Regions from separate parts of the Dyella sp. GSA-30 genome, predicted to be linked through region 1. Evidence: riboswitches for the same ligand, from Rfam matches in the RefSeq annotation. Region 1 holds a riboswitch; each other region holds the start of a gene.

The links. A riboswitch is a leader RNA that binds a small molecule or an ion and turns the genes downstream of it on or off. The one in region 1 is predicted to bind cobalamin.
Region 2: another riboswitch for cobalamin. It lies ahead of btuB (TonB-dependent vitamin B12 receptor); the one in region 1 lies ahead of QMG46_RS05550 (ribonucleoside-diphosphate reductase subunit alpha).
Region 3: another riboswitch for cobalamin. It lies ahead of metE (5-methyltetrahydropteroyltriglutamate--homocysteine S-methyltransferase); the one in region 1 lies ahead of QMG46_RS05550 (ribonucleoside-diphosphate reductase subunit alpha).

Annotation. Positions count from the first base shown of each region.
Region 1 is NZ_AP027042.1:1,253,346-1,256,551, reverse strand. Features, by position in the region: gene QMG46_RS05560 (peptidase C13) at 1-158, shown strand, start outside; gene QMG46_RS05555 (MFS transporter) at 168-1,457, shown strand; cobalamin riboswitch at 1,591-1,809, shown strand; gene QMG46_RS05550 (ribonucleoside-diphosphate reductase subunit alpha) at 1,967-3,206, shown strand, end outside.
Region 2 is NZ_AP027042.1:5,319,201-5,322,406, forward strand. Features, by position in the region: gene btuB (TonB-dependent vitamin B12 receptor) at 1-1,526, opposite strand, end outside; cobalamin riboswitch at 1,637-1,858, opposite strand; gene QMG46_RS22955 (phosphocholine-specific phospholipase C) at 2,031-3,206, shown strand, end outside.
Region 3 is NZ_AP027042.1:4,922,777-4,925,982, reverse strand. Features, by position in the region: gene QMG46_RS21185 (MocR-like pyridoxine biosynthesis transcription factor PdxR) at 1-1,132, shown strand, start outside; cobalamin riboswitch at 1,130-1,379, shown strand; gene metE (5-methyltetrahydropteroyltriglutamate--homocysteine S-methyltransferase) at 1,583-3,206, shown strand, end outside.

The DNA of each region.
Region 1 (3,206 bases):
CGCCGGATGGCCACCCGCTACGGGTGGACGTGCGCGTGCCCACACCCGTGGCCAAATGCGTCGCCGGGCAGTTCTCGGCCTGGACATTCCCCAAGCCGCCGGTGCAAACCGGTCAGACGGATTACCCGATCGAGATCGACGTCAGCGTCGTGCCCTGAGCCCGGCCCATGACGTCTGCCGGTACGCCGCGCTCGCGCAAGGAAAGCTTCAAGGCCATCGTGCGGGTGGTCAGCGGCAATTTTCTCGAGATGTACGACTTCATGGTCTACGGCTATTACGCCCCGGCCATTGCACGTGCGTACTTTCCGAGCCATAGCGCGTATGCCTCGCTGCTTTTGACCCTGCTCGCCTTTGCCGCCGGTTTTGTGATGCGACCGGTGGGCGCGATCGTGCTGGGCGCTTATATCGACCATCACGGCCGCCGCAAGGGTTTGATCCTTACCCTGTTGTTGATGGCTGTCGGCACACTGCTGGTCGCCGCCGTGCCCGATTACGCGACGATCGGCGTGCTGGCGCCGCTGCTGGTGCTGGCTGGTCGTCTGCTGCAGGGGTTTTCCGCCGGCGTGGAGCTGGGCGGCGTCTCGGTTTACCTCAGCGAAATCGCGCGGCCCGGCCAGCGCGGCTTCTACTGTTCGTGGCAATCGGCCAGCCAGCAGGTCGCGGTGGTGTTTGCCGCGTCGATCGGCCTGCTGCTGCAGTACTGGATGCCTCCGGCGACCATCGACCGCTGGGGCTGGCGCATTCCCTTCCTGGTCGGTTGCCTGATCGTGCCGTTCCTGTTCGTCATCCGCCGCTCGCTGGAAGAGACCGAGGAGTTTCTTTCGCGTCGGCGGCCGAGCTTCGGCGAGATCTACCGCTCGATGCTCGCGCATGGGCGCATCGTGCTGATCGGCGTCGCCCTGGTCATGATGACGACGGTGTCCTTTTATCTGATCACTGCGTATACGCCGACCTTCGGCAGCGAAGTGTTGAAGCTGTCCACCTTCGACGTGTTCCTGGTGACGCTGTGCGTGGGCGTCTCCAATTTCATCTGGCTGCCGATCATGGGCGCGCTCTCCGACCGCATCGGTCGCCGCCCGCTGCTGCTGGCCTGCACCGTGCTAGCGCTGCTGACCGCCTACCCGGTACTGAGCTGGCTGGTCGCGGAGCCCGGCTTCGGCCGGTTGCTCGCGGTCGAGCTGTGGCTGTCCTTTATCTATGCCAGCTACAACGGCGCCCTGGTGGTGACCCTGACCGAGATCATGCCCGCCCAGGTCCGCACCACCGGCTTTTCGCTGGCCTATAGCCTGGCCACCACCCTGGGCGGCTCCAGCCTGGCCATATCGCAATGGCTGATCCATACCACCGGCGACAAGGCGGCGCCCGGCCTGTGGCTGTCCTTCGCCGCGCTATGCGGTCTGCTGGCGACCTGGCTGGTATTCCGGGACCCGCGTAGCCGGGGCATGCATCGGGGCTAGGCCCGGACCGGGCCACTGACAGGCGATTCGTACAAAGCTGCAAATTCCTGCAAGCGCCTGAACAGGCTGCTTCGTTTGTATTTATCCACCGGCTTATCCACAAATTATTGGGTTGACCAGACCCCTGGACCCCGATATGTTGTGCCTCGTCGGTGCCTTTCTCAGACCCACGGTCGGATCGGCTTAATAGGGAATCCCGGTGAGAATCCGGAACTGCCCCGCAGCGGTAAGTGGAAACGAACACCCCCATCGCACTGGCCGGTAAGGCTGGGAAGCGGGGGCAAGTAGGTGGATCGCCCGGAATGATCCTCGTCCACGAGTCCGAAGACCTGCCGACACATCGCGGCCTGCCGCCGCGATGAGTGATGGCGGCTTCCGCGGGGAAGCGCGTCGTGGACGCGGGGCACCTAGCCTCGCCATACGACCGTTCGCGGAACCCTTACATCACACCTTTCAGCCCTGCGCGCGGGAGCAGGCGAAACGAACTTTTTTGCTGGAGCGCTGCCGCCATGCAACCTCTCGATACTTCCACGCGCGAACGCCTCGTCGGTCGCGTGGACGCTTCTCCTTTCTCCGCCGATGCTGCCAGCACCGGCTCGACCTCCCCTGCCGCAACGGAAACTCCGTTTGCGCTGACGCCACCGCACAACCCGGGCCAGATGCGCGTGACCAAGCGCAACGGTGGCCAGGAGATCGTCGACGTCAACAAGATCGTGCGCGCGGTCACCCGCAGCGGCGAGGGCCTGCACGGGGTCGACCCGCTGCGCGTCGCCCTGAAGACCATCGGCGGCCTTTACGATGGCGCTACCACCCAGGAGCTGGACGAACTGTCCATCCGTACGGCCGCGGCGCTTACCGCCGAAGAGCCGGAATATGGCCAGCTCGCCGCGCGCCTGCTCGGCGCCTTTATCGAAAAGGAAGTCAGCGGCCAGGAAATCCAGAGCTTCTCGCAGTCGATCGCGCGCGGTGCCGAGCTGGGCATCCTCAATGCGCGCCTGCGTGACTTTGTCGTCGCCAATGCGCGCAAGCTCAACGATGCGATCGATCCGCTGGCCACGCGCCGCTTCGAATACTTCGGCCTGCGCACCGTGTACGACCGCTACCTGCTGCGTCATCCGCAACAGCGCAAGGTGATCGAGACGCCGCAGCACTTCTTCATGCGTATCGCCTGCGCACTGGGCGGCAACGACATGGGCGAGACGCTGGAGCTGTATCGCCTGCTCTCGTCGCTCGAATACATTGCAAGCTCGCCGACGCTGTTCAATGCCGGCACCTCGCACGAGCAGTTGTCTTCGTGCTTCCTGCTCGATTCGCCGACCGATTCGCTCGAATCGATCTACGAGAAGTACGGCGACGTCGCCAAGCTGTCCAAGTTTGCCGGTGGCATTGGCCTGGCCTACTCGCGCGTGCGTTCGCGCGGTTCGCTGATCAAGGGCACCAACGGTCATTCCAACGGCCTGGTGCCGTGGCTGAAGACGCTGGACGCCTCGGTCGCCGCAGTGAACCAGGGCGGCAAGCGCAAGGGCGCGGCCTGCGTGTACCTGGAGCCGTGGCATGCGGACATCGAGGAGTTCCTCGAACTGCGCGATAACACCGGCGACGATGCGCGCCGGACGCACAACCTCAATCTGGCCAACTGGATTCCCGACGAATTCATGCGCCGCGTAGAGACCGACAGCGACTGGTCGCTGTTCGATCCGAAAGTGGTGCCGCATTTCGTCGATAGCTGGGGCGAAACCTTCGAGCAGG
Region 2 (3,206 bases), 1.4 Mb from region 1:
TTGCTCTCATCGCGCGGATCGAGCCAGTTCAACGTGCCCTGCACGGTCCAGCCGACCAGTTCGGTATGAGCCGTAGCTTCGACGCCGCGGATGCGTGCGCGGTCCACGTTGATCGGCAGGAAATTGGGGCCGGTGAACGCGATAAGGTCGCTGATCTTGGTCTCGTAGGCATTCAGCGACCAACCGCCCCAGCCATGCGTGCCGCGCAGGCCCAGCTCACCGCTGCGCGAGCGCTCCGGCTTCAGGTCCGCATTGCCGAAGTCGGGGTAGTACAACTCGTTGAAGGTCGGCGCATGGAACGCCGTGCCGTAGCTTGCCGTCAGGCGCAGCGACTGGGTGAAGTCCCAGCCCCACAGCAGCGAGCCGGTATTGCGGCCGCCGAACTGCGTGTCATCGTCGCGCCGCACGCTGGCCTGCAACTGCTGGCTGCCGAAAGTCTGCTGCCACTGGCCGAAGACGCCGCGATCGGTGCGCCGGTCGACGACATACTCGGTGCTGCCCTGGATGTTGTCGTGCTGCACGTCGAAGCCGACGCTGTAGAGACCGCCGCCAGCACTGATATCTGCCTGCAGCGAGCCGACCTTACGACGCGTATTGAACGTGTCGACATAAGCGTTATCCAGGTAATCGCTGCTGAAATCCTTGCTCTGTCCCAGGGCCAGGGTCAGCGTCAGCCGGTCGAACGGTTTGTAGTGCACCCGACCGCCCGCCACTTGCGACTCGGTCTTGGCGCTGTTGCTGAAGGTGCCGTCGTATTCGTTGCGACCGCGGGCGTCGAAGAAGCGCGCGTCGGCATCCCATTGCTCGTTGAACTTGTAGCCACCCTGCAAGGTGAGTGCGTCGTTCTTGTAGCCGTCGTTATCCGGCTCGATCGTGAAGCAGCCGCCGGGACCGCGACAGGCGTTGAAGCCATGCGTCTGGTCGTGCGAAACCTCCATCGAGTACCAGCCGGCGCCCTGCTTGCCGGCCGCACCCAGCGAGCCCTTCAGCGTGTCATAGGTACCAACGCCGAAGCTGGCATGCGGCACAAACGCGCCATCGGGGCGGCGCGTGAAAATCTGGATGACGCCACCGACCGCCTCGGAGCCGTACAGGCTGGAAAACGGGCCACGCACGATTTCAATGCGCTCGATCTGCTCCAGCGGAATATCCTGCAGCGCTGCCACGCCGGCCGAGGCCGAACCGATCTTCACGCCGTCGACCAGCACCAGCACTTGATCGGCATTGGTGCCGCGCATATACACCGAGGTCTGCTTGCCCTGGCCACCGGTGTTCGATAGCTGGATACCTGGCGCGCCCTGCAGCAAGGCAACGATCGACACCGGCTGCAGGCGCTCGATATCGGCGCGATCGATCACCGTGACCGGCGCCAGGGTCTGGTCCTGCGTCTGCGCGGTGCGCGACGCGGTGACCACGACCTGGTTGAGATCGGTGGTGCCGGCGTCGTCCGCGAAGGCTGGAGAAAACACGGAAAGCAAGGCAACCGCCAGCACGGAGCGGCGGAAAGTCGAAGAACGGATTGGCACAGCGTTAGCTCCCTGGACCGCGCCTACCCGCGCGGCGTCAATGGCATGGGGACAGGAGCGTGAGAGCAGGTACCGGCAAGTCGCAGCGGCCCCGACTAGGCCCGCCGCCTGTCCGGTGATACCTCCAAGGCCGGTCTCCGGGCTTGCGAGCGAGGGCATCTACCCTCCCGAATCGCGCCTTCCCATGCTATCGAGCACAGTGGCTGTTTGCGGTTCGTTTGCTCGCCTACCGTTGCGGGGGCAGCTTCGGCTTGACCCATCGAGGGCGTACCGAATTCCCGTTTCAACCGCCGGCTCCATTGCCGACAGTCACCTTGAGGCGCGGCGATCTTAGCAGCAGCGCGATGGGTCCGTGAGTGCAATGTGTAACGGCAGGGGACTGGACAACTCGGGTCACATGGCCGGCGACTATCTAAAAACTGACCCGGGAGTGGCATCGGGCTGCAACGTCCGTGAGTTGTCCTAGCGACAACGACACAGCCGACGCCACTCACGGAGCCCCCCATGAGCCAGATCGACGATATCAAGCCCGACAACACCGGGCGACGCCGCTTCCTGAAGATGACCGCGGCCTCGGCCGGTGGCTTGGCCGCCATGTCCGCCCTGCCCCCGGTCATCCGCCAGGCCCTGGCCACCCCTGCCGCCACGGTCAATGGCGATATCACCGACGTGCAGCACGTGGTGATCTTCATGCAGGAGAACCGTGCGTTCGACCATTACTTCGGCAGCCTGGCTGGAGTCCGTGGCTTTGCCGACCGCGTGCCGGCGCCGTTGCCGGGTGGCCAGCAGAATGTCTGGCATCAGCCCGACAGTAGCAGCACCGGCTACATGCTGCCCTTCCACATGGACACCAGCACCACCAGCGGTATCTGCATCAGCGCCCCGGCAATGAGCTATCCGGTCGACACCGCGATCTGGAACAGCGGCAAGTTCGATGCCTGGAATACCGCACGCGCTGCCGGTCTGGGCATGGGTTACTTCCAGCGCGCCGACTTGCCGTTCTACTACGCACTGGCCGACAGTTTCACCATCTGCGACCAGTATTTCTGCTCGACGCTCACCCAGACCAATCCGAACCGGCTGCATTTCTTTACCGGCAGCAACGGACTGTCAGTCGGCCAGGCAGCCACGCTGGACAACACCGAGCCAAGCGCCGGGTTCAGCTGGACCACGTACGCCGAGCGCCTGCAGAACGCCGGCATTAGCTGGAAGGTCTATCAGCAAAGCAACAATTTCGACGACAACGCCTTGGCCTGGTTTGCGCCCTTCAAAAAAGCCAAAGCCGGCCAACCGCTGTACGACCGCGGCATGGCGACAGTGCCGGACCTGGTGACTGCATTCGCCAACGACGTCGCCAACAACACCCTGCCGCAGGTGTCGTGGATCGTGGCGCCGGACTATCTTTCCGAGCACGCCAACTACAAACCGGCCTATGGCGAGAACCTCTCGGCGCAGTTGCTGGCCGCGCTGGTCGCCAACCCGGCGGTGTATGCCAAGACCGTATTCATCCTCAACTACGACGAGAACGGCGGCTTCTTCGATCACGTACCGCCGCCTACGCCACCAGCCTCGTCGGCAAATGGGCTATCCACCGTCAGTACCACCGGAGAAATCACGGCCGGCAAGCCGATCGGCCTGGGGTTTCGCGTGCCGATGATGGCGATCTCGCCGTGGTCGCGT
Region 3 (3,206 bases), 1.8 Mb from region 1:
GCCGGCGGTCGCAGGCAAATGGTTTGCACCGGCCATTCCCGATCTCTCTCGTTTTCCGCATGCCGCCTGGGCTCGCTGCCTTGGCGCAAGAGCGCGGTCGCTGCGCATTCACGACCTCGGCTACGGTGAAGCCTCCGGTCTGGGTGCGTTGCGTACCTCGATTCTCGATCACATCGGCGCGACACGTGGCGTCGTGGCCCGGCCGGAACAGTTGCTGATCGTGCCGTCGACACGCGCGGCGATTGATCTATTGAGCTCGCTCGTGTTGCGCAAGGGCGACGCAGCCAGCAAGGTTGCCTGGGTGGAAGACCCTGGTTACCCCACCGCCAAAGCGTTGTTGAGTGCGGCTGGCGCAACGTTGGTGCCTGCACCGTGCGATAGCGAAGGCATCGATCTGGATGGGATCGAAGGGCCGCCGCCGCGCCTCATCTATGTCACGCCATCGCACCAATACCCCACGGGCGTGACCATGAGCCTTTCACGGCGCATGGCGCTTCTGGCAACGGCGAAAACGCATGGCGCGGTGGTGGTAGAGGACGACTACGACAGCGAATTTCAGTACCGTTCGCGCCCCATCGCCTCGCTGCAGGGCATCGATCGCCATGGGGTTGTCGCCTATCTGGGCACGTTCTCCAAGACACTCGCGCCGGGTTTGCGTGTGGCGTATGCCGTCGTGCCGCCATCGTTGCTGTCGGCGGCCGCGGAGCTTCAGCTTCTGCGCAGCGCGGTCGTTCCCATCCATGTGCAGGCGGCGTTGGCGGACTTCATCGGCGAAGGGCGTTTCCGTGCGCACCTGCGGCAGATGAATGCCCTTTACGCGTCGCGCATGGCGGCGACGGTGGACGCGTTGCAGCGTCATCTGGGGGAAGCATTGCGGATCGGTGTCGGTGCCGGCGGCTTGCAACTGGCGACCTGGTTTCGCGATGAGCGCGTCGATGATCGTGCCATCGCACTAGCGCTCAACGCGCAAGGCTTCGCGATGCGGCCGATGTCGTCGTTTTATCTCGGGCGAGCCAAGCCCGGCTTGTTGTTCGGGATTGCCCAGGTGGTGACCGAGGACGTCGAGCGCCTGGCCGGCCGTATCAGGAACATCGTCGTGCCCTTGCTTGACGGCGCATCGCCGCAGGCGTAATTTCCACTCGCCGACGGTATTCATCTCTCTATTAAGATAAAGAGATGGATTTAAAAGGGAAGCCGGTACGGCCTTGGAAGGTTTTCTTCCCAGGCCAATTCCGGCGCTGCCCCGCAGCGGTGTGTGGAAACGACCTTCGTCATGAGCACTGGCCCTTCGGGGGCCGGGAAGCGGCGAACACTAGGCGAGGCATCCCCGTGCCTCATGTCCACGAGCCCGAAGACCTGCCTCGGCCAGGGAATCCATCCCCTGCCTGACCTGGAACCTCCGCGGGGAGGTTGGCCGGAGCCTGGTCGTCGCGACGCTCGGCTCCCGTACGTCCTCGCGTGGGTTTCGGTTCGCCCGAGGGGGCGAAGGTCGCTCGTGTGCCTGCATCGTGGCCTCAAGGCTGCGGTGTCGTTGCGCGATTCCTTCGTTCCTCATTCATCACGAATCGAGGACACATCGCTTATGGCTACTCTTTCCAACCTGGGTTTTCCCCGCATCGGCGCAAAGCGCGAGCTCAAGCACGCGCTGGAAGCATTCTGGCGGGGCGACTCGACATCACGGCAACTGCTGGATTCGTCGGCCCAACTCCGTCGCAGGCATTGGCAACTGCAGCGTGACGCTGGTGCCGACGTCGTGCCGTGCAATGATTTTTCGCTGTACGACCAGGTGCTCGATACCGCGTTTTTGTTCGATGCCATTCCCGAGCGCTATCGCGCGCTGGCCGATACCGATCCGCTGGCCGGTTACTTCGCTCTCGCGCGCGGTACCCAAGGCGGCGGCCACGATCTGCATGCGCTGGAAATGACCAAGTGGTTCGATACCAACTACCACTACCTGGTGCCCGAACTGAAAAAGGGCCAGACCTTTCGCTTGCGCGGCGACAAGCCCGTCGCCGAATTCCTCGAAGCCAAGGCATTGGGTTTCAATGCGCGGCCGGTGCTGTTGGGGCCGGTCAGTTTTCTATTGCTGTCGAAAACGGTCGACAGTAGCGATCGTCTCGCCTTGCTCGGGCAGTTGTTGCCGGCCTACATCCGCCTGTTACGACAACTGGACGCCGCGGGTGCCGAATGGGTGCAGATCGACGAGCCTTGCCTGGTGCTCGATCAGGGTGCGGACGACCATGCGGCCTATTTGAAGGCCTATACGGCCTTGGCTGACGTCGATGGTCCCAAGCTGATGTTGACCACGTATTTCGGCGAGCTGGGCGCCAATCTTGCTCTGGTGAACAAACTGCCGGTCGCCGGTGTGCATGTCGATCTGGTGCGCGCACCGGGGCAGCTCGATGCGGTGCTCGATTCGCTGCCTGTTTCGCGTGTGCTTTCGCTCGGCCTGGTGGATGGACGCAATGTGTGGCGCGCGGATCTCGATCACGCGCTGGCATTGGCGCGCCGTGCGAAAGAGCGTACTGGCGATGCGCGTCTGCATATCGCGCCGTCTTGTTCGCTGCTGCATGTGCCGCTCGATGCGTCGGTGGAGACGGCGTTGCCCGGCGATCTGCACGGATGGTTGGCATTTGCCCGGGAAAAGATCGGCGAATTGCGGACCTTGGCTGATGCTCTTGCCGATCAGCCATCCGCGCACACCGCGCTAAAACAGGCGCGCGAAAGCCTTGCCAACCGCCGTCGATCGGACAAGGTGCATCGGCCTGAGGTGGCGGCACGTATCGCGTCACTCGATGCTGGCGCCTCCCGCCGCTCGTCTTCCCATGACGAGCGACGCCGGCTGCAGCAAGCGAAGCTGGGATTGCCGCTGTATCCCACGACCACCATCGGTTCGTTCCCACAAACCCATGAGGTGCGCGACGCGCGTGCTCGAAACAGGTCGGGCAAGTTTTCGGATGCCGACTACGATGCGTTCATTGCCGCTGAAACCGAAAAATGCGTGCGTTTCCAGGAAGAGATCGGCATCGACGTACTCGTGCATGGCGAGTTCGAACGCAACGACATGGTGGAGTACTTTGGCGAGCAACTGGATGGCTTCGCCTTCACCAAGTTGGGCTGGGTGCAGAGCTACGGCTCACGTTGCGTCAAGCCGCCGATTATTTTCGGCGACGTGCATCGCCCGCGCGCGATGACGGTGAAGTGGT